Regions from separate parts of the Kitasatospora sp. HPM-01-4 genome, predicted to be linked through region 2. Evidence: predicted binding sites of a transcription regulator. Region 2 holds the regulator's gene; the other holds the start of a gene.
The links. The regulator HspR, encoded in region 2, represses chaperone genes until heat shock. The targets are predictions, from matches to a motif close to TTGAGNNNNNNNNNCTCAA.
Positions count from the first base shown of each region.

Region 1 (11,205 bases), 1.1 Mb from region 2:
GCATTACCGCCCGGTTGCCCTTGCGCGCGGCGGGCGGGCCCGCTATCCGGCGGCCGGCCGGCCATGGTCCGCAGGGCCCCGGCAGCCGCCCCGCCGGCTGGCTCCCCGGCCGGCTCCCCGGCAAGGGACGGCCCCGGCGACCGGGCGAACTTCCCGGGTACGGCTGCCGGTTGCCGGACCCGGAGGTGAACTGTCCGACTACGGCTGACGGTTGCCGGGTCCCCTGCGGGCACACCGTCGGCGCCGCCGCCGAGGGTGCGGGGAACCGAGCACCAACCGCCGCTTGCCGCAGCCGACTTCCACGGCCCCGGACCGGCACTGCGCGGAGGCGCGGGGTGGTGTCGGCACCACCCCGCACCCTGGGCCCGCGCCCTGGGCCCGCGCCCCGTACGCCCCGCGGCCCTGGGCGCCTACGCGGCCGCCATCAGGAGCTCGGCGGGCTCCAGGGCCAGCTTGAGCACCTCGCGGACGTCACCCACCGGGTGGACGGTGAGCCGGTCCAGCACCTCGGCCGGGACGTCGTCCAGGTCGGCTTCGTTGCGCCTGGGGATGATCACGGTGGTGATCCCGGCCCGGTCTGCGGCGAGGAGCTTCTGCTTGACCCCGCCGATCGGCAGCACCCGGCCGGTCAGCGAGACCTCGCCCGTCATCGCCACGTCCGTCCGGACCTTGCGGCCGGACAGCAGCGAGGCCAGCGCGGTGGTCATGGTGATCCCGGCGCTCGGCCCGTCCTTGGGGACGGCCCCGGCAGGGATGTGCAGGTGGACGCCCCGGTCCCGCAGGCCGACGACCGGCAGCTCCAGCTCGGCTCCGCGCGAGCGCAGGTAGGAGAGTGCGATGTGCGCGGACTCCTTCATCACGTCGCCCAGCTGACCGGTCAGGGTGAGACCGGTGCCGCCCGTCTCGGCGTCGGCCAGCGAGGCCTCGATGTAGAGGACCTCGCCGCCGGCGCCCGTCACCGCGAGACCGGTGGCCACGCCGGGGACGGCGGTGCGCCGCTCGGCGGGCTCCTGGGCGGACTCGGGGACGTGGTGCGGCCGCCCGATCAGCGCCCGCAGGTCGTCCGCGCCGATCACGGCGGGCAGCTCGCGCTCGCCCAGCTCGCTCTGTGCGGCGACCTTCCGCAGGATGCGGGCGATCGAACGCTCCAGGTTCCGCACGCCGGCCTCGCGGGTGTACTCGCCCGCCAGCCGACGCAGGGCGGCCTCGCCCACCGAGACCTCCTCGGCGGTCAGCCCGGCCCGCTCCAGCTGCCGGGGCAGCAGGTGGTCGCGGGCGATGACGACCTTCTCGTCCTCGGTGTAGCCGTCCAGGCGGACCAGCTCCATCCGGTCGAGCAGCGGCCCGGGGATGGCCTCCAGCACGTTGGCGGTGGCCAGGAAGACCACGTCCGAGAGGTCCAGCTCGACCTCCAGGTAGTGGTCGCGGAAGGTGTGGTTCTGCGCGGGGTCGAGGACTTCGAGCAGTGCGGCCGCCGGGTCGCCCCGGTAGTCGGAGCCGACCTTGTCGATCTCGTCCAGCAGGACCACCGGGTTCATCGACCCGGCCTCCTTGATGGCGCGCACGATCCGGCCGGGGAGCGCGCCGACGTACGTGCGCCGGTGGCCGCGGATCTCCGCCTCGTCCCGGACGCCGCCGAGCGCCACCCGGACGAACTTCCGTCCCATCGCGTGGGCGACCGATTCGCCGAGCGAGGTCTTGCCCACCCCGGGCGGCCCGACCAGCGCCAGCACCGCTCCCCCGCGGCGGCCGCCGACCGCCCCGAGCCCCTGACCCGCCCGGCGCTTGCGCACGGCCAGGTACTCGACGATCCGGTCCTTCACATCGGCCAGGCCCGCGTGGTCGGCGTCCAGCACGGCGCGGGCGGCGGTGATGTCGTAGACGTCCTCGCTGCGCTCGTTCCACGGCAGGTCGAGGACGGTGTCCAGCCAGGTGCGGATCCAGGAGCCCTCCGGCGACTGGTCGCTCGCCCGCTCCAGCTTGTCGACCTCCTTGAGGGCGGCCTCGCGGACCTTCTCGGGCAGGTTGGCGGCCTCGACCCGGGAGCGGTAGTCGCCCTCCTCGCCGTCCGCCCCGCCGTTCAGCTCGGCCAGCTCCTTGCGGACCGCCTCCAGCTGGCGGCGGAGCAGGAACTCCTTCTGCTGCTTGGCCACGCCCTCCTCGACGTCCTTGCGGATGGTGTCGTTGACCTCCTCCTCGGCGAGGTGGTCGCGCAGCAGCGTCAGCGCGTACTCCAGCCGGGCCAGCTGATCCGGCTCCAGCAGCACCTTGAGCTTCTGCTCGGCGGTGGCGAAGGGCGCGTACCCGATGTTGTCGGCGAGCTCGCCGACGCCCTCCATCTGCGTCACCCGGTCGACGATCTGCCAGGCGCCGCGCTTGCGCAGCCACGTCGTGGAGAGCGACTTGTACTCCTTGACCAGCTCGGCGGCCCGCCCGGCCACCGGCAGGCCCGGGTCCGACTCGCGGAACGGGCTGGTCTCCACCCAGAGTGCGGCGCCGGGACCGGTCGTACCGGCACCGATCCTGACCCGGCGGACGGCGCGGACCAGGGCCGCGGGGTCTCCGTCGGCCAGCCGGCCGACCTGCTCGACGGTGGCCAGGGTGCCGACCGCCGCGTACGACCCGTCCAGCCGGGGCACCAGCAGGACCTGCGGCTTCGCCCCTGCACCGGCCCCGGCCCTGGCCGCCTCGATCGCGGCGCGCACCTCGGCGCCGGACAGGTCCAGCGGGACCACCATGCCCGGCAGCACCACTTCGTCGTCGAGCGGGAGCACGGGCAGAGTGAGCGAAGCGGACGTCGATGCCATGATCTCTCCCCAGTCAGCGAACTTGAGCTGACCTGACTAAGGATCGGCGGCGCCGGGTTGTTCCCGGCTCCGTGTTCGCCCTCAGCGATCAGCCCGGGGAAGGAAGACGGCCTTGAACCGGAAGGTGTGAGTCCATACCGGACCCGGCAGTGGGAGTCACCCCGCCAAGGCGCGGAAACCGCCCGCCCCCGCAGGGTCCTCCTCCTCACACGGCAGCCCGCGTCCGCGCGCACGCGACGGCCCGCCGAGGCTCCGCCCGGCCGGCCGAGGGCTCAGAGCCCTGCCGTCGCAGGTTGCTCGCGCTGCTCCTCGCGCCCCCGGAACGCCTCCCTGCGCGGTCGGCCGCGCCGCAGCCAGCCCCAGAGCGCGACGCCGATGAGCAGGGACGCCGGGTGCCCGACACCGGTGACCAGGTCGCGGTCGGCGAGGATGCCGTGTCCGATCACCGCGGCCGCCGTAGCCAGCGCCAGGAGTCGCCCGGGCATCCGGAGCAGCCCGGCGAGCGCGCCGAGGCTGGCCAGCACGCCGTAGCTGACCCCGATGTCCAGGCTGTCCAGGGCGTCCGGACCGAGCCTCCCGGCGGCGACGGCGAGCGCGACGACCGACTGCGACAGCAGGGTGGCCAGGACGTGCCCGGCGGCGAAGACGGCCGCCGCCCGCAGCGCGCCGACCCGGCGCTCCAGCGGCGCCACGGTGAGGACGAAGGCCCAGAGATAGGGCGCCCAGACCGGCCCGGCCACCCACAGGCCGCTGAGCAGCAGGGGCAGGACCGTACGGTGCAGCAGGTTGTGCCCGTCGGTGCTGGAGATCTCCAGGAGCCGCTCGACCAGGGCGGGATCGCCGAACTGGGAGAACAGGGTGGTGCCCAGCAGCACGAGCATGTAGCCGAAGGCGAAGGGGTTGCGCCGCGGGGTGGGCACCAGCCGCCACGCCAGGCCCGGCAGCCCGGTCCACGCCGGCCGTCCGGCCGTCCGTTCACCCCGCACGCCGGCCCCCCGTCCATGCCCCGCGCCGAGACCGCGCCCCCGCCCGGCACCGCGCCGCAGCTCCGGCATCCCGCCTCCGCTCCAGGTGTGTGGGCCGGGTGGCGTTTGTCGTGCCCACGTTACGTCGAGCTCATGAGAGCCTGCTGAGAGGGACCTGTGAAGATCGCTCCCGGACCGGGCCCGCGAACCGCCCCCACCTTGGTCCGTACCAGCCCTTTGTTTACGGACAAGTAGTCACTTCGCGATGAAGTCTGCCATTCGTTCGAGGGCATACGCACCGTTACGGGCGATATTTTTGCCGGGTAAGGTATCGCCCCGTACCCCGTCCCGGGCAGGTCTCCGGCCCCGGCCAACAGGCCGGTTGTATCCGGTTCACCTGCCGGGATGCTCGCAGTGTCCGTACGCTGCGATGAGAGCGGAGGGCACGCAGACCCACACCTGCGGGCCTTGCCTTCAGATGCCGACGGCGGACGGCATTTCGGGTGGACCGCGGGCCGGAACACGGCCCATGACGGAACAAGACGACTACGAGCGGAGCCCGCTGTCCCCACAGGCAGCCGGCCCGCAGCCCTGGGGGCGGTGGCGTGACCGTGACAGAAATTCAGCAGGAGAGCACCGGCACTGGCAGTCCGGTGACCACACAGCGGCGGGTGCTCGTCGTGGAGGACGAGCCGACGATCGCCGAGTCGATCGCAGCCAGGCTCGGCGCCGAGGGCTTCAAGGTCGCCGTGGCCCACGACGGCCCCGGCGCGGTGGACGGATTCCACACCTGGCAGCCGGACCTGGTGGTCCTCGACGTGATGCTGCCCGGCTTCGACGGCCTTGAGGTGTGCCGCCGGATCCAGGCGCAGCGCCCGGTGCCGGTCCTGATGCTGACCGCGCGCGACGACGAGACGGACCTGCTGGTCGGCCTCGGGGTCGGCGCGGACGACTACATGACGAAGCCGTTCTCGATGCGTGAACTGGCGGCCCGGGTCAATGTGCTGCTGCGCCGCGTGGAGCGGGCCCAGCAGGCGGCCAGGACACCCGCACTCGGCTCCCTGCGCTTCGGCGATCTGGAGATCGACCACGTCCAGCGCCGGGTGCGCCTGGGCAGCGGCGACGTCCACCTGACGCCGACCGAGTTCGACCTGCTGGCCTGCCTGGCCGCCCAGCCGCGCGCCGTGCTCACCCGCGAGCAGCTGCTGGCCGAGGTCTGGGACTGGACCGACGCGTCCGGCACCCGCACCGTCGACAGCCATGTGAAGGCGCTGCGCCGGAAGATCGGTGCCAGCTGGATCCGTACGGTGCACGGGGTCGGGTACGCCCTGGAGGCCCCCCTCTCCTAGCCGTACCGGCGCTTGGGCCACCGGGGGGCCCAGGTCCGGCAGGTCGGGGGACGACGCAGGGACGACATGACCTTTCCACAGCAACGCAACGGGGTGACCCAGGCGCGGCACAGCGAGGCGGCCACCGCCGCACAACCGCGCCGTGGTCTGGCGGCGCGCGCCGCCAGCCGCATCTGGGCGGACATCCGCCCGCTCGACCCGGTCCGCTCCATCAAGGGCAAGCTGGCCCTGCTGGTGAGCGTGTCGGTCTTCCTGGCCACCGGCATGGCGGTGGTCGCGATCCGGTCCGAGACCCAGATCCGGATCATCATGATCTTCTCGATGATCGCCTCACTGCTCTTCATGCAGTTCCTGGCGCACGGGCTGACCGCGCCGCTGCGCGCCATGACCGCCGCCGCCCGGGCCATGGCGAGCGGCGACTACAGCGCCCGGGTGGAGGTCTCCTCCCGGGACGAGGTCGGTGAGCTGGCCGCCACCTTCAACCGGATGGCCGCCGACCTGGAGGCCGCCGACCGGCACCGCCGCGAGCTGATCGCCAATGTCTCGCACGAGCTGCGCACACCGATCGCCGCGCTGCGCGCCGTCCTGGAGAACGTGGTGGACGGGGTCGTCCAGCCCAATCCGAAGACGCTGGGCGCCGCGCTGGAGCAGACCGAGCGGCTCGGCCGGCTGGTCACCCACCTGCTGGACCTCTCCAAGCTGGACGACGGTGTGGTGCCGCTGGACGCCCGCCCCTTCGAGGTGCGGCCCTTCCTGGACGGCGTGCTGCGCGGCGTCACGGTGGACGGGGCCACGGCCGGCGGCGCGTACGCCAGACGGGACGACGTGACCCTGCGCCTGGACGTCAGCCCGGCCGAGCTGACCGGCGTCGCCGACACCGAGCGGCTGCACCAGGTGGTGGCCAACCTGGTGGACAACGCCTGCAAGCACTCCCCCAGCGGGGGCACCGTGACGGTCCGGGCCAGAGCCGGGGAACATCCGGGCGCGCTGCTGCTGGAGGTCGAGGACCAGGGTCCGGGCATCCCGGTGCAGGACCGCAGCCATGTCTTCGAGCGCTTCGGCCGCAGCGGTACGGCGACGGCCCAGGGACCCGGCAGCGACGGCGGGACCGGCCTGGGGCTGGCTATCGCCCGCTGGGCGGTGGATCTGCACGGTGGCCGGATCCGGGTGGCCGAGACGGCCGAAGGCTGCCGGATCGAGGTCACCCTGCCGGGCACGGGAACGGCCGAAGAACCGGATCCGCCCGCTATGAGCCGGTCGCCCCGATCTGTCACAGAACTGGAACACTAGGCGTCCGGCCATGTGTGAGACCCGCTGTCCCGGGGCAGCGAGCTGCAGTATTGTCCGGTTCTGTAGGGGTTTCGACCTGACGAGTAGGTATGCGCCTACCCGTTGATCGAGAGTTCTAACGCAGATTTTCGGCCAAAATGCCGGTCGACACTGTGATCTGGACGACGCCTACCGGCTGGGGACTGCGCGATCACTGTTCGGAGGCGTAGCCTTAATCACCGCTGTCCACCATCCCAAAAGGAAGCGGAAGAGGGCGGTTGCCCCGTGTCGCCACACCCTGAAACCCCCAGCTCGGCAAGCTCCACCACTGGCTTCGGCCCCAATGAGTGGCTCGTCGACGAGATCTACCAGCAGTACCTCCAGGACCCGAACTCGGTCGACCGAGCCTGGTGGGACTTTTTCGCCGACTACAAGCCCGGTACCGAGGTGACTCCAGTGACCCAGGCCGCAACCCCGGCCGGCCCCGCGCCGACCACCGTTGCTGCTCCCGCCCCCGCTGCCGCCGTTACGGCGCCCGCCCCCGCTGCACCGGCCGCGCCGGTCCAGCCGGCGCCCGCGCCGCTCGCCGCAGCCCCCGCCGCGCCGCCCGCGCCCAAGGCCGCCGCTCCGGCAGCGCCCGCGCCGGCCGCGGAGGGCCCTGAGCTGGTCCAGCTGCGCGGCCCGGCCAAGGCCGTCGCCAGCAACATGGACGCCTCGCTGGAGGTGCCGACCGCGACCTCGGTGCGCGCGGTCCCGGCCAAGCTGTTGATCGACAACCGCATCGTCATCAACAACCACCTGCAGCGCGCCCGTGGCGGCAAGGTCTCCTTCACCCACCTGATCGGCTACGCCCTGGTCCAGGCCGTCAAGGCCAACCCGGGCATGAACTACAGCTACCAGGTGAAGGACGGCAAGGCCTACCTGGTCAAGCCCGAGCACGTGAACCTGGGCCTGGCCATCGACCTGGTCAAGCCCAACGGTGACCGCCAGCTGGTCGTCGCGGCCATCAAGAAGGCCGAGACCCTCGACTTCTTCGGCTTCTGGCAGGCCTACGAGGACATCGTCCGCCGGGCCCGCGCCAACAAGCTGACCATGGACGACTTCACCGGCGTCACGGTCTCGCTGACCAACCCCGGTGGCATCGGCACCGTGCACTCGGTCCCGCGCCTGATGCAGAACCAGGGCACCATCGTCGGTGTCGGCGCCATGGAGTACCCGGCCGAGTTCCAGGGCTCCTCCCCGGAGACGCTGGCCCGCCTGGGTGTCTCCAAGATCATGACGCTCACCTCGACCTACGACCACCGGGTCATCCAGGGTGCGGCCTCCGGCGAGTTCCTGCGCTCGATCCACCAGCTGCTGCTGGGCGAGCACAACTTCTACGACGAGGTCTTCGAGTCCCTGCGGATCCCGTACGAGCCGGTCCGCTGGGCGACCGACGTCGCCGCCACCCACGAGGACGAGGTCAACAAGACCGCCCGCGTGATGGAGCTGATCCACGCCTACCGCGTGCGCGGCCACCTGATGGCGGACACCGACCCGCTGGAGTACAAGCAGCGCCGGCACCCGGACCTGGACGTGGTCTCCCACGGCCTGACCCTGTGGGACCTGGAGCGCGAGTTCGCGGTCGGCGGCTTCGGCGGCCAGCGGATGATGAAGCTCCGCGACATCCTCGGCCTGCTGCGCAACACCTACTGCCGCACCGTCGGCATCGAGTACATGCACATCCAGGACCCGAAGCAGCGCAAGTGGCTGCAGGAGCGCCTGGAGAAGCCGTACACCAAGCCCGAGCGCGAGGAGCAGCTGCGCATCCTGCGCCGGCTGAACTCCGCCGAGGCCTTCGAGACCTTCCTGCAGACCAAGTACGTCGGGCAGAAGCGCTTCTCGCTGGAGGGCGGCGAGTCCCTCATCCCGCTGCTGGACGCGGTCATCGACACCGCCGCCGAGCACCGCCTGGACGAGGCCGTCATCGGCATGGCCCACCGCGGCCGCCTGAACGTGCTGGCCAACATCGTCGGCAAGCCGTACGGCAAGATCTTCGGCGAGTTCGAGGGCAACCTCGACCCGAAGTCGATGCACGGCTCCGGCGACGTCAAGTACCACCTGGGCTCCGAGGGCACCTTCACCGGCCTGGACGGGGAGACCATCAAGGTCTCGCTGGCCGCCAACCCCTCCCACCTGGAGGCCGTCGACCCGGTCGTCGAGGGCATCGCCCGCGCCAAGCAGGACATCCTGGACCAGGGCGGCACCACCTTCCCGGTGCTGCCGATCCAGATCCACGGTGACGCGGCCTTCGCCGGCCAGGGCGTCGTCGCGGAGACCCTGAACATGTCGCAGCTGCGCGGCTACCGCACCGGCGGCACCGTGCACGTCGTGGTGAACAACCAGGTCGGCTTCACCGCCGCCCCGGCCTCCAGCCGCTCCTCGATGTACTGCACCGACGTGGCCCGCATGATCGAGGCCCCGATCTTCCACGTGAACGGCGACGACCCGGAGGCCGTGGTCCGCGTCGCGCGGCTCGCCTTCGAGTTCCGCCAGGCGTTCCACAAGGACGTCGTGATCGACCTCATCTGCTACCGCCGCCGCGGTCACAACGAGGCCGACAACCCGTCGTTCACCCAGCCGCTGATGTACGACCTGATCGACAAGAAGCGCTCGGTGCGCAAGCTGTACACCGAGGGTCTGATCGGTCGCGGCGACATCACCATGGAAGAGGCGGAGCAGGCGCTCCAGGACTTCCAGGGCCAGCTGGAGAAGGTCTTCTCCGAGGTCCGCGCGGCCGCCACCGCCCCTGCGGTGGCCGCGGGCGGCAAGCCGGTCGCCGACTTCCCGGTCTCCATCCAGACCGCCATCTCCGAGGAGATGGTCAAGCGGATCGCCGCCTCGCAGGTCAACCTGCCGGACTGGCTGACCGTCCACCCGCGTCTGCTGCCGCAGCTGCAGCGCCGCGCCGCCTCGGTCGAGGACAACACCATCGACTGGGCGATGGGCGAGACCCTGGCCATCGGCTCGCTGCTGATGGAGGGCCACCCGGTCCGCCTGGCCGGCCAGGACAGCCGCCGCGGCACCTTCGGTCAGCGCCACGCGGTCCTGATCGACCGCAACACCGGCGAGGACTACACCCCGCTGCTGTACCTGACCGAGGACCAGGCCCGCTACACCGTCTACGACAGCCTGCTGTCGGAGTACGCGGCGATGGGCTTCGAGTACGGCTACTCGCTGACCCGCCCGAACGCGCTGGTCATGTGGGAGGCGCAGTTCGGCGACTTCGTCAACGGCGCGCAGACCATGGTGGACGAGTACATCGCCTCCGCCGAGCAGAAGTGGGGCCAGCACTCCGGCGTCACCCTGCTGCTGCCGCACGGCTACGAGGGCCAGGGCCCGGACCACTCGTCCGCCCGCCCGGAGCGCTTCCTCCAGCTGTGCGCGCAGAACAACATGACGGTGGCCATGCCGACCCTGCCGTCGAACTACTTCCACCTGCTGCGCTGGCAGGCGCACAACCCGCACCACAAGCCGCTGGTCGTCTTCACCCCGAAGTCGATGCTGCGTCTGAAGGCGGCGGCGTCGGCCACCTCGGAGTTCCTCTCCGGCTCGTTCCGCCCGGTCATCGGCGACACCACCGTGGACCCGGCCAACGTCCGCAAGGTGGTCATCACCTCCGGCAAGTTCTACTACGACCTGGAGGCGGCCCGCGCCGAGCGCGGCGTCACCGACACCGCGATCGTCCGGATGGAGCGGCTCTACCCGCTGCCGGTGGCCGAGCTCCAGGAGGAGCTGGCCCGCTACGGCGACGACGTCCAGTTCACCTGGGCGCAGGAGGAGCCGGCCAACCAGGGTGCCTGGCCGTTCATCGCGATGAACCTGGTCGACCACCTGCAGGTCGTCATCGGCCGCAGCGCCAACGGCGGTGCCCGCCTGCGCCGCGTCGCCCGCTCGGCCTCCTCGGCCCCCGCGGTCGGCTCGGCCAAGCGCCACGCCGCCGAGCAGCAGGCGCTCCTCGACGAGGTCTTCAGCCTCTGAACGGGCTGAAGTCCTGAAGCACTGACGGGCCCGGCTCCCGCTCCGGCGGGGGCCGGGCCCGCGGCTATCCTGACAGCCGAGCCCCATCGGGCCGGCACCCCCATCACAGCGGAGCGCAGAACCGTGTACTTCACCGACCGAGGCATCGAGGAACTGGAGAGCCGGCGCGGCGAGGAGGAGGTCACCTTCGAGTGGCTGGCCGAGCGGCTGCGGGAGTTCGTCGACCTCAACCCCGACTTCGAGGTCCCGGTCGAGCGGCTGGCCACCTGGCTGGCCCGGCTGGACGACGAGGACGAGGACTGATCCGCGGTGCCGAGGGCCCGGTAGGCAACCGCCTGCCGGGCCCTCAGTCACTCCTCGCTCGCCTCCGGGCAAGTGTGCAGTCGGGGCTGCCCCTACGGGAGAGACCAGGGTCGAGGCGTCCTTGACTTGGCCACCACGCGATATATCGTCTTAACCAAGGGAGACGCGATACATCGCGAACCACTCAACGGGAGGCGACAGCACCATGAGCCAGTGGACGGTCAGCGAGCCGCAGCGGATCGACTTCGACGGACAGCCGGTCGACACTCTGCACGTGCGCACCATCGGCGGCGCGGTCAACGTCGTCGCCACCGAGGGCCCGGCCCGCCTGGAGGTCACCGAGCTGGAGGGCGAGCCGCTGCTGGTCAGCCTGGAGGACGGCGTCCTCACCGTGACCTACAAGGACCTCAGCTGGTCCGAGTTCGGCGAGGCCGTGAAGTCGGTGCAGTCGGTCAAGTACTTCTTCGCCTCGCTGCGCCGCAAGCGCCGGGC
Region 1 covers NZ_JBPQGP010000005.1:5,405,579-5,416,783, reverse strand. The annotation lists gene lon (endopeptidase La) at 411-2,807, opposite strand; gene ACSMTC_RS23595 (rhomboid-like protein) at 3,080-3,793, opposite strand; gene ACSMTC_RS23590 (response regulator transcription factor) at 4,384-5,121, shown strand; gene ACSMTC_RS23585 (sensor histidine kinase) at 5,188-6,411, shown strand; gene ACSMTC_RS23580 (multifunctional oxoglutarate decarboxylase/oxoglutarate dehydrogenase thiamine pyrophosphate-binding subunit/dihydrolipoyllysine-residue succinyltransferase subunit) at 6,676-10,410, shown strand; gene ACSMTC_RS23575 (DUF6104 family protein) at 10,534-10,713, shown strand; gene ACSMTC_RS23570 (DUF4097 family beta strand repeat-containing protein) at 10,919-11,205, shown strand, end outside.
Region 1: a site for HspR is predicted at 2,830-2,848, ahead of lon (endopeptidase La). Genes of this name have one in related genera too.

Region 2 (11,205 bases):
CCGTCAAGCCCGGCGCCGTCCGGCCCGGCACCGTCAAGCCCGGCACCGTCCGGCCCAGTACCGTCCCCGTCCACCCGCCCCTCCCGGCAGCGGCTCGATCTCGCCCAGCTCGGCCCGAACTGGTACGCCGCCGTGATGGGCACCGCGATCGTCGCCAACGGGGCGGCCGCCCTCCCGCTCCACCTGCCCGGCCTGCTCGGCTTCGGCGAGCTGGTCTGGCTGCTCTCGTCGGCCGCACTGGCCCTGCTGGTCGCCGGACGGGCCGTGCACCTGCTGAGGCACCGCGAGGCCGCCCGCAGCCAGCTGCTGGACAACCCGGCCACCGCCGTCTTCTACGGCTGCCCGCCGATGGCCCTGCTCGCCGTCGGGTACGGCACCCTCGCGGTCGGCTCCCGGCTGATCGGGACCGGCCCCGCGGTCGCCGCCGACCTGGTGCTGTGGACCGTGGGGACGGCGTACGCGGTCGCGGTGGCCGCCGGAATCCCGTACCTGATGATCACCCGGCACGAGGTCTCCGCGCTCAGGGCCAACCCCACCTGGCTGCTCCCGGTGGTCGCCCCGATGGTGGCCGCCGCGCTGGGCCCGGCGCTCGTCCCGCACCTGCCGCAGGCATGGCGGCCCGCCATGCTGTACGGCTGCTACGCGCTGTTCGGCGCCAGCCTGCTGGCCGTCCTCGCACTGCTGCCGGTGGTGCTGACCGGACTGGTGCACAGCAAGCTGCCGACGCTGGCGCTGACCCCCTCGCTCTTCCTGGTCCTCGGCCCGCTCGGTCAGTCCACCACCGCGGTCAACCAGCTCGCCGACGCCGCGAGGCTCGCCGACCCGCGGCTCGCCGGCGCCGCCGCTGCCTTCGCGATCCTGTTCGGCATCGGCATGACCGGCTTCGCCCTGCTGTGGCTGGGCATCGCGCTCGCCGCCAACCTCCGCGCCTGGCGTGCCGAGATGCCGTTCGCCATGACCTGGTGGGCCTTCACCTTCCCGGTCGGCACTATGGTCACCGGCTCGGCCGGCCTCGCCCGCCACACCGGCTTCGGCGGATTCACCGCCCTCGCGGCCGGGCTGTACCTGCTGCTCCTCGCCGCCTGGGCGGTGGCCGGCACCCGTACCCTGACCGGTCTCGCGGCCGGGCGCCTGCTGCGCTGAACCGATCGCCGGCCCCGGCCCGGGCGCGGCCCGATGTGTTGTCAAGTACGCGCCAGGGTGCGCAAATAGCCGCAAAGCCGGGGAAACCCTGTGCCCGTCCCGCTCGCCGCGCTGCAGGTTTCTGCACTTGCAAGAACCTGCAGCTGAGCGCCACTTGTTCCGTCGGCTTCCCACTGTGAGGGTGGAGTCACGCCAGGTCGTCCGGGCAACCGCAGCCTGAGGACGGCGACTTGCTCTTCAACGAGGTGCGCGGGTCACGGATCACGCCGACGCGCAGCGGGGGGAGAGCGCCGGCCGGGACGCCATGTGTGGTGATGGCCCCCGGAACCGGAGTCGGCGAGGTGTTGCTGCTCCGCCTCGCCGAAAGCGCCTCGGCGATGGCGTGCCGCAGTGGGCCTCCCGTGGGTTTCAGAGCGCGACCGCGCCTGGCCCCGGGAAGTCCGCCGCTGCAAGGGCTCCGGATTCCGCCCCCGATCCTGCTGAGAGCATGATCGAGACGGCGGAGGACGGTCAGAGGGAAGTCGGCAGGGGTGCTGAAGTGGTAGCGGATCCGAAGGCCGACCAGGCCTCCGGGGTGCCGGGGGAGACTGCTCGCCGGTTCTATCTGGCGGTGCTCGGCGAAGGCGGCCGGATACCGGCGAAGGGCATCCGTGCGGACGACTCGGCGGCCAGGGACGAACTGGTCCGGCTCGGCCTGCTGATCGAGAACCCGGTGGACGACGCGTACTTCGCGGTCAGCCCGCGCGCGGTCGCCGACCGGATCGGTGCCCGGCTGCGCTCGTCGGCCACCCGGCTGCTGCGGGAGGCGGAGGAGCTCCCCACCGCCCTGGAGGGGCTGGCCCGCGCGTACGACTCCCTCCCGAGGACCCCCGTGGGCCCCCCGGCACCGATGGTCATCGAGGGCGGTGAACGGATCCGCCACCGGATCGCCGAACTGGTCTCGGACTGCAAGCACGAGCTGCTCACCGCACAGCCGGGGCCGCGGTCGCCCGAGATCATGGCCCTGGCCCTGCGGCAGGATCTGGACCTGGCGAGACGCGGTGCTTCGCTGCGGGTGCTCTACCAGCCGGTGGTGCTGGCCGAACCGGCCACCGTGGACTACGCGGTCGCGATCAGCGAGCACGGCGGCGAGATCCGGGTGCTGGACGAGCCGTTCCAGCGGATGATCGTCGTCGACCGGAGCGTGGCCGTCGTACCGGCGGCCGACGACCACAGCCGGGCCGCCTTCCTCACCGACCCGGCCACCCTGTCCTTCCTGCTCTCCGGCTACGAGCGGGACTGGGCCCGGGCCGGCACGGTCCACTGGTCCGCCCAAAGGACACGGCCCGCCGCCGACCCCACCCTCGACGGGGTCGGCCGGCTCCTCGCCACCGGCCTCACCCAGCGGGCCGTCGCCACCCGGCTGGGGCTCAGCGAGCGCACGGTCGCCGGGCACATCGCCCGGCTGCGGGCCCGCCACGGTGCCCAGACCCTCTTCCAGCTGGGGTGGCTGATGCGGGGTGAGGGCCGTGGCGGTGAGTGAGAGCGGTGTCGTCGCGCTGCCGACCGAGGCCGAGCGGGCGCTGTACTTCGCGGTGCTGGAGCAGGGCGGGCGGGTGCCGTTCCGCGGCATCGCGGAGGCGGAGGCCCCGACGGTGCTGCGGCTGCTCGAACTCGGGCTGCTGGTGCACCACACCGAGGACGCCTCGCTGACGGCGGTGAACCCGCGCGCGGTGGGGGAGCGGATCAGTGCCGAGCTGCGGGCGGCGGGCACCCGGATGCTGGTGCAGGCGGAGGAGATGCCCGCGCTCCTCGGGGAACTGACCGAGGCCTACGACTGTGCCCCGCGCAAGGTGGCCCGCTTCAGCGAGGTGCAGCACGTCGACAACATGGAGGAGATCCGGCACCGGATCCTGCAGATCGAGGCCGACAGCAGCAAGGAGGCGCTGGCGGCGCAGCCCGGCGCACGGCCGGCGGGTCATCTGGCCCAGTCGATGGAGCGTCTGCGCCTGTTCCTCGGCAGGGGCGGCAGCTGCCGGACGATCTACCAGCCCGAGGTCAGGGACGATCCGTCGACGGTCCGGTACGCGGCGGCCGTCAGCGAGTGGGGCGGGCAGATCAGGATCCTGGCCGAGCCGTTCACCCGGATGCTCGTCTTCGACCGCCGGGTCGCGGTGATCCCGGCCGCCGCGGACAACAGCAGTGCGGCGTTCATCGAGGATCCCGCGGTGGTGGCTTTCCTGGTGGCCGTGTTCGAGCGGGACTGGGAGCGGGCCGAGCGGGTCCAGTGGCGCAGCGCCAAGCCGGACGGCGGCGCGGTCCCGGCCCATGAGCAGGTGGGCCGGCTCCTGGCACAGGGGCTGACCCAGCGGGCGATCGCCAGCCGGCTGGGGCTGAGCGAGCGCACGGTGGCCGGCCACATCTCGCGGCTGCGCGAACTGTACGACGCTCAGACGCTGTTCCAGCTCGGCTGGCAGATGCGGGGAGGCGAGGTGCCGTCGGGTGGGTGACGCGTGGCGGTCAGCCGGTGGCGGCCTCGGACGACCAGTAGCCGAAGGGCTCCTGGCGCGGCGCCGGGAAGGCGTCGCCGGGGGAGGTCCAGAAGCCCTCGCGGAGCGAGAGGGCCATGCCCGCCCAGTCGAGCGCGGTCTCCACGGTGTGGCGCAGCGCCTCCTGGGACCAGGTGTCGTCGAAGACCAGCGGCAGTACCGGCGCGACCTGCTCGATGGTGGCGATCAGCGGGTTGTGCGTGATCGCCTCGTCCACCAGCAGCACCACCGGCTTGCGCAGCGCGGAGGCCCAGCCCAGCTCCAGGCTCACGCCGGCCGAGAGCGGAGCGCCGACGTAGGCGAAGACCAGGTCGGCGGTCTGCAGCGCGCGGAAGTCGGACGGCACCCGGGACTCGGGGGCCCGGCCCTGCACGGTCCAGGCGTCGCTGTGGTGAGCGCTGTACACGGCCGCGCCGCTGTTCAGGAGTGTCGAGCGGAGGGTGGTCAGCCTGGTCCGGCTGGCCAGGGTCACCACGCTGTCGGCCGGACCGGTCAACCGCATCAGCGGCGCGGCCAGGAACACCCGTGCGCGCCGGCCCTCGGGGGTCTGGACGGCGCGCTGGCGCAGGTAGGGCTCACTCATGTCGACTCCGGGGAGGAAGTGCCCGAGGGTGCCAAGTCCTGATGGGCGGTGTGGTTATTGAGAATGCTGCTGTACATTCGCTGAGGTCAGAACTATTTCGGCATGTCCACGCCACTGGCTCTCGCCCCCGTACAGTGGCGATTCCGACCGATTGGACGGTGCACTGATCGTCTCGGTGAGGGCGGTCTCGCGTCCACTGGCACCCGGTGTCATCTCCCTGCCAGGCAGCGAGATGACACATCCCGTGTACTGCTGGCCAGCCGTTGGGGCTGCAAAAGTTACATCCGATGCATAAGGTATGGACCGCCGCTGTCAGCTGACGGTTCGTGGGTAACCGCGAGTGTCGGCCGACTTGGCGGAACCAATATGGTGAAGTCGGCAATTACATTTGAAGGGAAGTGGTCCCCGTGCTCAAGGCGCGCCGTCTCGCGACCTCAGTCATACTCGCCGGGGTGACCGTTCTGCTCGGCGTTGCACCGGCGCACGCCACTGACGTCATCTGGACCCGATCCGTGGTCAGCACGCATCAGACGCCACCGGCTGCTGCTGCTCCGAGCCTGGCTGCTCTTCAGGCGTCCCCGGCTGCCGATGTGATCTGGACCTGACGGATTCTGGTCACTCCACGACGTCGTCTTCGAAATGCGGAAGGCTGCGATGGCTCTCCGCCATCTTCCAGCCGAGCTGAAACAGAGTCTCGGCGTCGTGTTCCTCGCGTAGTTCGGCGATGTGGCGTGCCAGGGTCCGCTCGCTGAGTCCCAGGCTGCGGGCAATGACGCGATGGCCCACCCCCTGAAGCATCATGCGGATGATGTTCGCCCGGAGACGGGAGACCACTTCAGGGGGTACGTCGTTTCCGCCCAGAAACGGTATCGCCCGTTCCCAGAAGCCATCGAATTGGTTGACCAGGTACGCCACAACAGCCTCGTCCTGAACCACCGCGGCCCGTTCGGTGTCGCCGTCGAAGGGAATGACAGCGATCAGTCGGTCCACGACTATCAGGCGGGTAAAAGGCTCGCCCAGAGTGCGTACCTGGCCGCCCACGCTGGTCATCGCCGCGACGTACTCCCTCGTCGGGGCCGAGTAGCGGGTGCTGGGCTGGTAGATCGTCCGGCGTGAGACGCCGCGGCGGAGCATGTTGACGTCCAGTTCGATCGCGGCCGCCGCCGGGAAGGACCGCGCGCCTCCGCCGGGCTGCGCGCTGAGAACCTCCTTGCAGCTGCCCTCCATCAGCTCGGCGAGCCGCCGGTTGATCTCGGTCTTGCCCTGGATGTGCTCGACGGGGCCGCCGGCCTGGGAGACCGTTCCCAGGTGGCCGTACGCCTGGCTCAGCTCGTGCAGTTCGGTCGGCAGTGCCGAGGCGCGGGTGAGCAGTTCGAGGGCGCGGCGCTGCAGGGTCGCGGTCAGCCCGGCCGTGATCTGCTTCGGGTCGACGGCGACGAGCACCCCGGGGTCGTCCATGTCCGGTACGAGGAGCCCGACTTCGACCAGTTCGCGCAGGTGCCCGTCGTCACCGTCCCCCAGGGTGGCCGGGACGAGCCTCCCGTTGGAGCGGACGGCCGACTTGTACAGGGCCCGTGCTTCGGCGGACAGCGCACCAAGCCCGGTCGATGTGAGACCGGGATCCTCAGCCCCACCCATCCGTCGCTCCTCGCTGTCGGCCGAACTGGTATGCCCAGTGAGCTGTCTCCGCAGATCCTAGGCACTGGCTTCACCTGGCAGCCGCCGGACTCGACGCGCGAGCGCGGCCGCCTGGGATCGCACTCTCTCACCACAACGAGTTCGTCGGCACCCCCCAAGAGGAAGGGGTGCCGACGACTGCAGGCTCTGCGGGCTGTTCTACCGCTTCGGCCGCCACACCACCAGGGCGCTGGACTGCTGGACCTGCTGGTACGGGACGAGGTCGCGGCGGTAGGAGGCGTGGACGGCGGCCTCGCGCTGCTGGAGGGTGGTGGCGGCGTCCTCCAGGGAGCCGACCAGCTCGGCGATGCGGGACTGCAGGGCGCTGACCTGGTTCTCCAGCTCGATGATGCGCTTGATGCCGGCCAGGTTGATGCCCTCGTCCTGGGAGAGGCGCTGGACGTCGCGCAGCTGCTGGATGTCGCGGGCGGAGTAGCGCCGGCCGCGGCCCGCGGTCCGGTCGGGGCAGACCAGGCCGAGGCGGTCGTACTGGCGCAGGGTCTGCGGGTGCAGGCCGGAGAGCTCGGCGGCCACCGAGATCACGTAGACCGGGGTGTCCTCGGTCAGCTGGTACGGATTGGCGCGGGCCGAGGAGGTCCGGCCCGGGCGGGGACCGCCGGGGAGCCCCTCCCCGAGACCCGGGCCGATCGCGTTGCCGGTGCCGGTCTGGTCCTGGTTCATCTGGTCACGCTCCCTCCGCCGCCTTGAAGAGGGCGGCACGCGGGTCGTCCGAGGCGGTGGCCTCGCGATAGTGCTCCAGTGCGCTCAGTGCGTCGCCGGTGATGTTCTTGGGGACCACGACCTCCACGGTGACCAGCAGGTCGCCGCGGGTGCCGTCCTTGCGGGTGGCGCCCTTGCCGCGGGCCCGCATGGTGAGGCCGTTCGAGCTGCCCGGGGGCAGCTTGAGCTTCACCGAGGGACCGTTCAGCGTCGGCACCTCGATGGTGCCGCCGAGCGCGGCCTCGGGGAAGCTGACCGGGACCGTCACGGTGAGGTTGTCGCCCTTGCGGCCGAAGACCGGGTGCGAGTCCACGTGGACCGTGACGTAGAGGTCGCCGGGCTGGCCGCCGCGCTCGCCCTGGGCGCCCTTGCCCTTGAGCCGGATGCGCTGGGCGTCCTGCACCCCGGCGGGGATCCGGACCTGCATGGTGCGGGCCGAGCTGGCGCGGCCGCTGCCGTGGCAGACGGTGCACGGGTCGTCGACCAGCATGCCGCGGCCCTTGCAGTCCCGGCAGGGCTCGGAGAGCGCGAAGGCGCCCTGGCCCCGGCTGACGGTGCCCGCGCCGACGCAGGTCGGGCAGACCCTGGGCGTGGTGCCGGTCTTGGCACCGGTGCCGGAACAGGAGCGGCACGCGGCCTGGCTGGTCATCCGGAGCGGGACGGTGGCGCCGTCCACGGCCTCCTCGAAGCTGAGCGTCACCTCGGTCTCGACGTCGGCGCCCCGGCGCGGCTGGGCCTGCCGGCCGCCGGTGCGGTTGAACAGTCCGCCGAAGACGTCGCCGATGCCGCCGCCGCCCTGCGAGCCGCTGAACAGGTCGCCGAAGTCGAAGTTGTAGCTGCCGCCGCCGGCCCCGCCGCCGCGGAAGCCGCCCGCGCCGAACAGCGACCTGGCCTCGTCGTACTCCTTGCGGCGCTTCTCGTCCGAGAGGACGTCGTACGCCTCGGAGATGTCCTTGAAGCGCTCCTCGGCCTTGGCGTCACCCTTGTTGGCGTCGGGGTGGAACTCCCGGGCCAGCTTGCGGTAGGTCTTCTTGATTTCGGCGGCGGTGGCGTCCTTGGGCACGCCGAGGACCTTGTAGTAGTCCTTCTCCACGTAGTCCTTGGTGCTCATGGCTGCCGCCACCTCCCAGGCCGGAACATAAAACGGTCAGTGCTCGCGGATACGGCGCTGCGGAGCCGTCCGTCGCAACGATGGACGACGTACGACTCCGCAGCGCACAGGGTGTCAGCTTTCGGCCGCACCGTCACCCTTGTCGGACTCCGACTTCTCGGAGGCCTCCGGGGCGGAGGTGCTCTGGCTGCCCGGCTGGGGCTCGGCCACCGCGACCATGGCCGGGCGGATGATCCGCTCGCCGATGCGGTAGCCGGGCTGCAGGATCTGCACGCAGGTGTCCTCGGTGACGTCCGAGGAGTAGCTGTGCATCAGCGCCTCGTGCATGGTCGGGTCGAAGGGCTCGCCCTCCTTGCCGAACTGCTGCAGGCCCAGCTTGGCGACGACGGTCTCCAGCGAGTCGGCGACCGACTTGAAACCGCCCGTCACCTCGCCGTGCTCACGGGCCCGGCCGATGTCGTCCAGTACCGGGATCAGGGTCTCCAGGATGTTGGAGACCGCGATCTCGCGGACCGTCAGCCGGTCGCGCTCGACCCGCTTGCGGTAGTTCTGGTACTCGGCCTGGAGGCGCTGCAGGTCGGCCGTCCGCTCGGAGGCCTCGCGCTTGGCAGTGGTGAGCTCGTCGGCGGAGGCGTCCGCGACGGCCTCCTCGGCGGCCTTGAGAACGGCCTCCTCGGCGGCGGAGTCGTCGCCGGGCTTGCCGCCCTGCGGCTTCTCCGTCATGCCGCACCGCCCTTGGGCTTGTCCTCGTCGACGATCTCGGCGTCGACGACGTCGTCGTCCTTGTGGGCGCCGGCGGTGGCACCGCCGGCCGCGGCACCGGCGGCCTCGTTCTGCGCGTAGAGGGCCTGGCCCAGCTTCTGCGCGGTGGTGGAGACCTTCTCGGTGGCCTCGCGGATCGCCGCGATGTCCTCGCCCTTGAGCTTCTCCTTCAGCTCGGCGATCGCGGTCTCGACCTCGGTCTTGACCTCGGCCGGGAGCTTCTCGGCGTTGTCGGCGATGAACTTCTCGGTCGAGTAGACGAGCTGCTCGCCCTGGTTGCGGGTCTCGACGGCCTCGCGGCGCTTGGTGTCCTCCTCCGCGTACTGCTCGGCCTCGCGGCGCATCCGGTCGACCTCGTCCTTCGGCAGCGAGGAGCCGCCGGTGACGGTCATCTTCTGCTCCTTGCCGGTGCCGAGGTCCTTCGCGGCCACGTGCATGATGCCGTTGGCGTCGATGTCGAAGGTGACCTCGATCTGCGGCAGGCCGCGCGGGGCCGGCGGCAGGCCGGTCAGCTCGAACATGCCGAGCTTCTTGTTGTAGGCCGCGATCTCGCGCTCACCCTGGTAGACCTGGATCTGCACGGACGGCTGGTTGTCCTCGGCCGTGGTGAAGATCTCCGACCGCTTGGTCGGGATGGTGGTGTTGCGCTCGATCAGCTTGGTCATGATGCCGCCCTTGGTCTCGATACCGAGGGACAGCGGGGTGACGTCCAGCAGCAGGACGTCCTTGACCTCACCCTTGAGGACACCGGCCTGCAGCGAGGCGCCGATGGCGACGACCTCGTCCGGGTTGACGCCCTTGTTGGCCTCCTTGCCGCCGGTCAGCTCCTTGACCAGCTCGGAGACGGCCGGCATACGGGTGGAGCCACCGACCAGGACCACGTGGTCGATCTCGGACAGCTGGATGCCGGCGTCCTTGATGACGTTGTGGAACGGAACCTTGCAGCGCTCCAGCAGGTCCGCGGTCAGCTGCTGGAACTGGGCCCGGGTGAGCTTCTCGTCCAGGTGCAGCGGGCCCTCGGCGGAGGCCGTGATGTAGGGCAGGTTGATCGAGGTCTCGGAGGACGAGGACAGCTCGATCTTGGCCTTCTCGGCAGCCTCGCGCAGACGCTGCAGGGCCATCTTGTCCTTGGACAGGTCGACACCGTGGCCGGCCTGGAAGGTCTTCACCAGGTGGTCGACGACCCGCTGGTCCCAGTCGTCACCACCGAGGTGGTTGTCACCGTTGGTGGCCTTCACCTCGACGACGCCGTCGCCGATCTCCAGCAGGGAGACGTCGAAGGTGCCACCACCGAGGTCGAAGACCAGGATGGTCTGGTCGTCCTTGTCCAGGCCGTAGGCCAGGGCGGCGGCGGTCGGCTCGTTGACGATGCGCAGGACGTTCAGGCCCGCGATCTCGCCGGCCTCCTTGGTGGCCTGGCGCTCGGAGTCGTTGAAGTACGCCGGGACGGTGATGACGGCGTCGGTGACGGTCTCGCCCAGGTAGGCCTCGGCGTCGCGCTTCAGCTTCTGCAGGATGAAGGCGGAGATCTGCTGGGGGTTGAAGTCCTTGCCGTCCAGGTTGATCTTCCAGTCGGTGCCCATGTGGCGCTTGACCGACCGGATGGTGCGGTCGACGTTGGTGACCGCCTGACGCTTGGCGACCTCGCCGACCAGAACCTCGCCGTTCTTTGCGAAGGCGACGACGGACGGCGTGGTCCGGGCACCCTCGGCGTTGGTGATGACGGTGGGCTCACCGCCCTCCAGGACGCTGACGACCGAGTTAGTCGTACCGAGGTCGATGCCGACCGCACGTGCCATCGTGGATACCTCCGACGAGAAGTTGAGCTTTACGGGCTCAAGCATGCACGAGGGGCGCGAGCGAGTCAACAGCCCTGAGTCGTGGCGGCTCAAGTTTGCTGCGCGGGCGATCCACCCCGTCCCTTTTTCGCTCGAATGGGTGAGTATGGCCTTACGTGACTGCCGCCATACCTTGAGCACCTTCTGGATCGGTGCTAATGGGCGATAAGGTCCGCCCGGTGGGTGGTTAAGTTACCCACGAGTACACTTGACGGACCTATACCCTCACCGCCGCTGGAGTACGGAGAAGCCGGATGCAGCTAGCAGCGATCCTCATCTCACTGGGCACGACCGTGGTTGGCGTGGCGCTGTTCGCTCGTGCCATCGCGCAGATCTACCGGTTCGTCCGGCTCGGCCAGCCCGTACCGGCCGGGTCGCGGATCAACGACCCGGTGGCCCGCACGGTGACCCTGATCCGGGAGTTCCTCGGGCACAGCCGGATGAACAAGTGGGGCATCGTCGGTATCGCCCACTGGTGCGTCGCCGTCGGCTTCTACGCGCTGATCCTCACCCTGGTCGGCGCGTTCGGCCAGCTCTTCGACCCGGACTTCGAGGTCCCGATCGTCGGTGACTGGACGCCGTACCTGGTGTTCCAGGAGCTGCTCGGCCTGGTGACCTTCCTCGGCATCGCGGTGCTGACCGTGATCCGCCAGCTGAGCCTGCCGAACAAGCCGGGCCGCAAGTCCCGCTTCGCCGGCTCGAACATGGGCTTCGCGTACTTCATCGAGGCGGTCATCCTGATCATCGGTGCGGCGATCCTGACCCTGCGCGGCCTGGAGGGCGCGCAGCTCGGGGTCGACCACTACTCGCCCGCGTACGTGGTCTCGTACCCGCTGGTGAAGG
Region 2 covers NZ_JBPQGP010000005.1:4,290,492-4,301,696, reverse strand. The annotation lists gene ACSMTC_RS18715 (SLAC1 family transporter) at 1-1,143, shown strand, start outside; gene ACSMTC_RS18710 (LuxR C-terminal-related transcriptional regulator) at 1,682-2,665, shown strand; gene ACSMTC_RS18705 (LuxR C-terminal-related transcriptional regulator) at 2,658-3,632, shown strand; gene ACSMTC_RS18700 (hypothetical protein) at 3,643-4,254, opposite strand; gene ACSMTC_RS18695 (hypothetical protein) at 4,870-5,892, opposite strand; gene ACSMTC_RS18690 (heat shock protein transcriptional repressor HspR) at 6,091-6,612, opposite strand; gene dnaJ (molecular chaperone DnaJ) at 6,617-7,762, opposite strand; gene grpE (nucleotide exchange factor GrpE) at 7,877-8,485, opposite strand; gene dnaK (molecular chaperone DnaK) at 8,482-10,323, opposite strand; gene ACSMTC_RS18670 (heterodisulfide reductase-related iron-sulfur binding cluster) at 10,617-11,205, shown strand, end outside.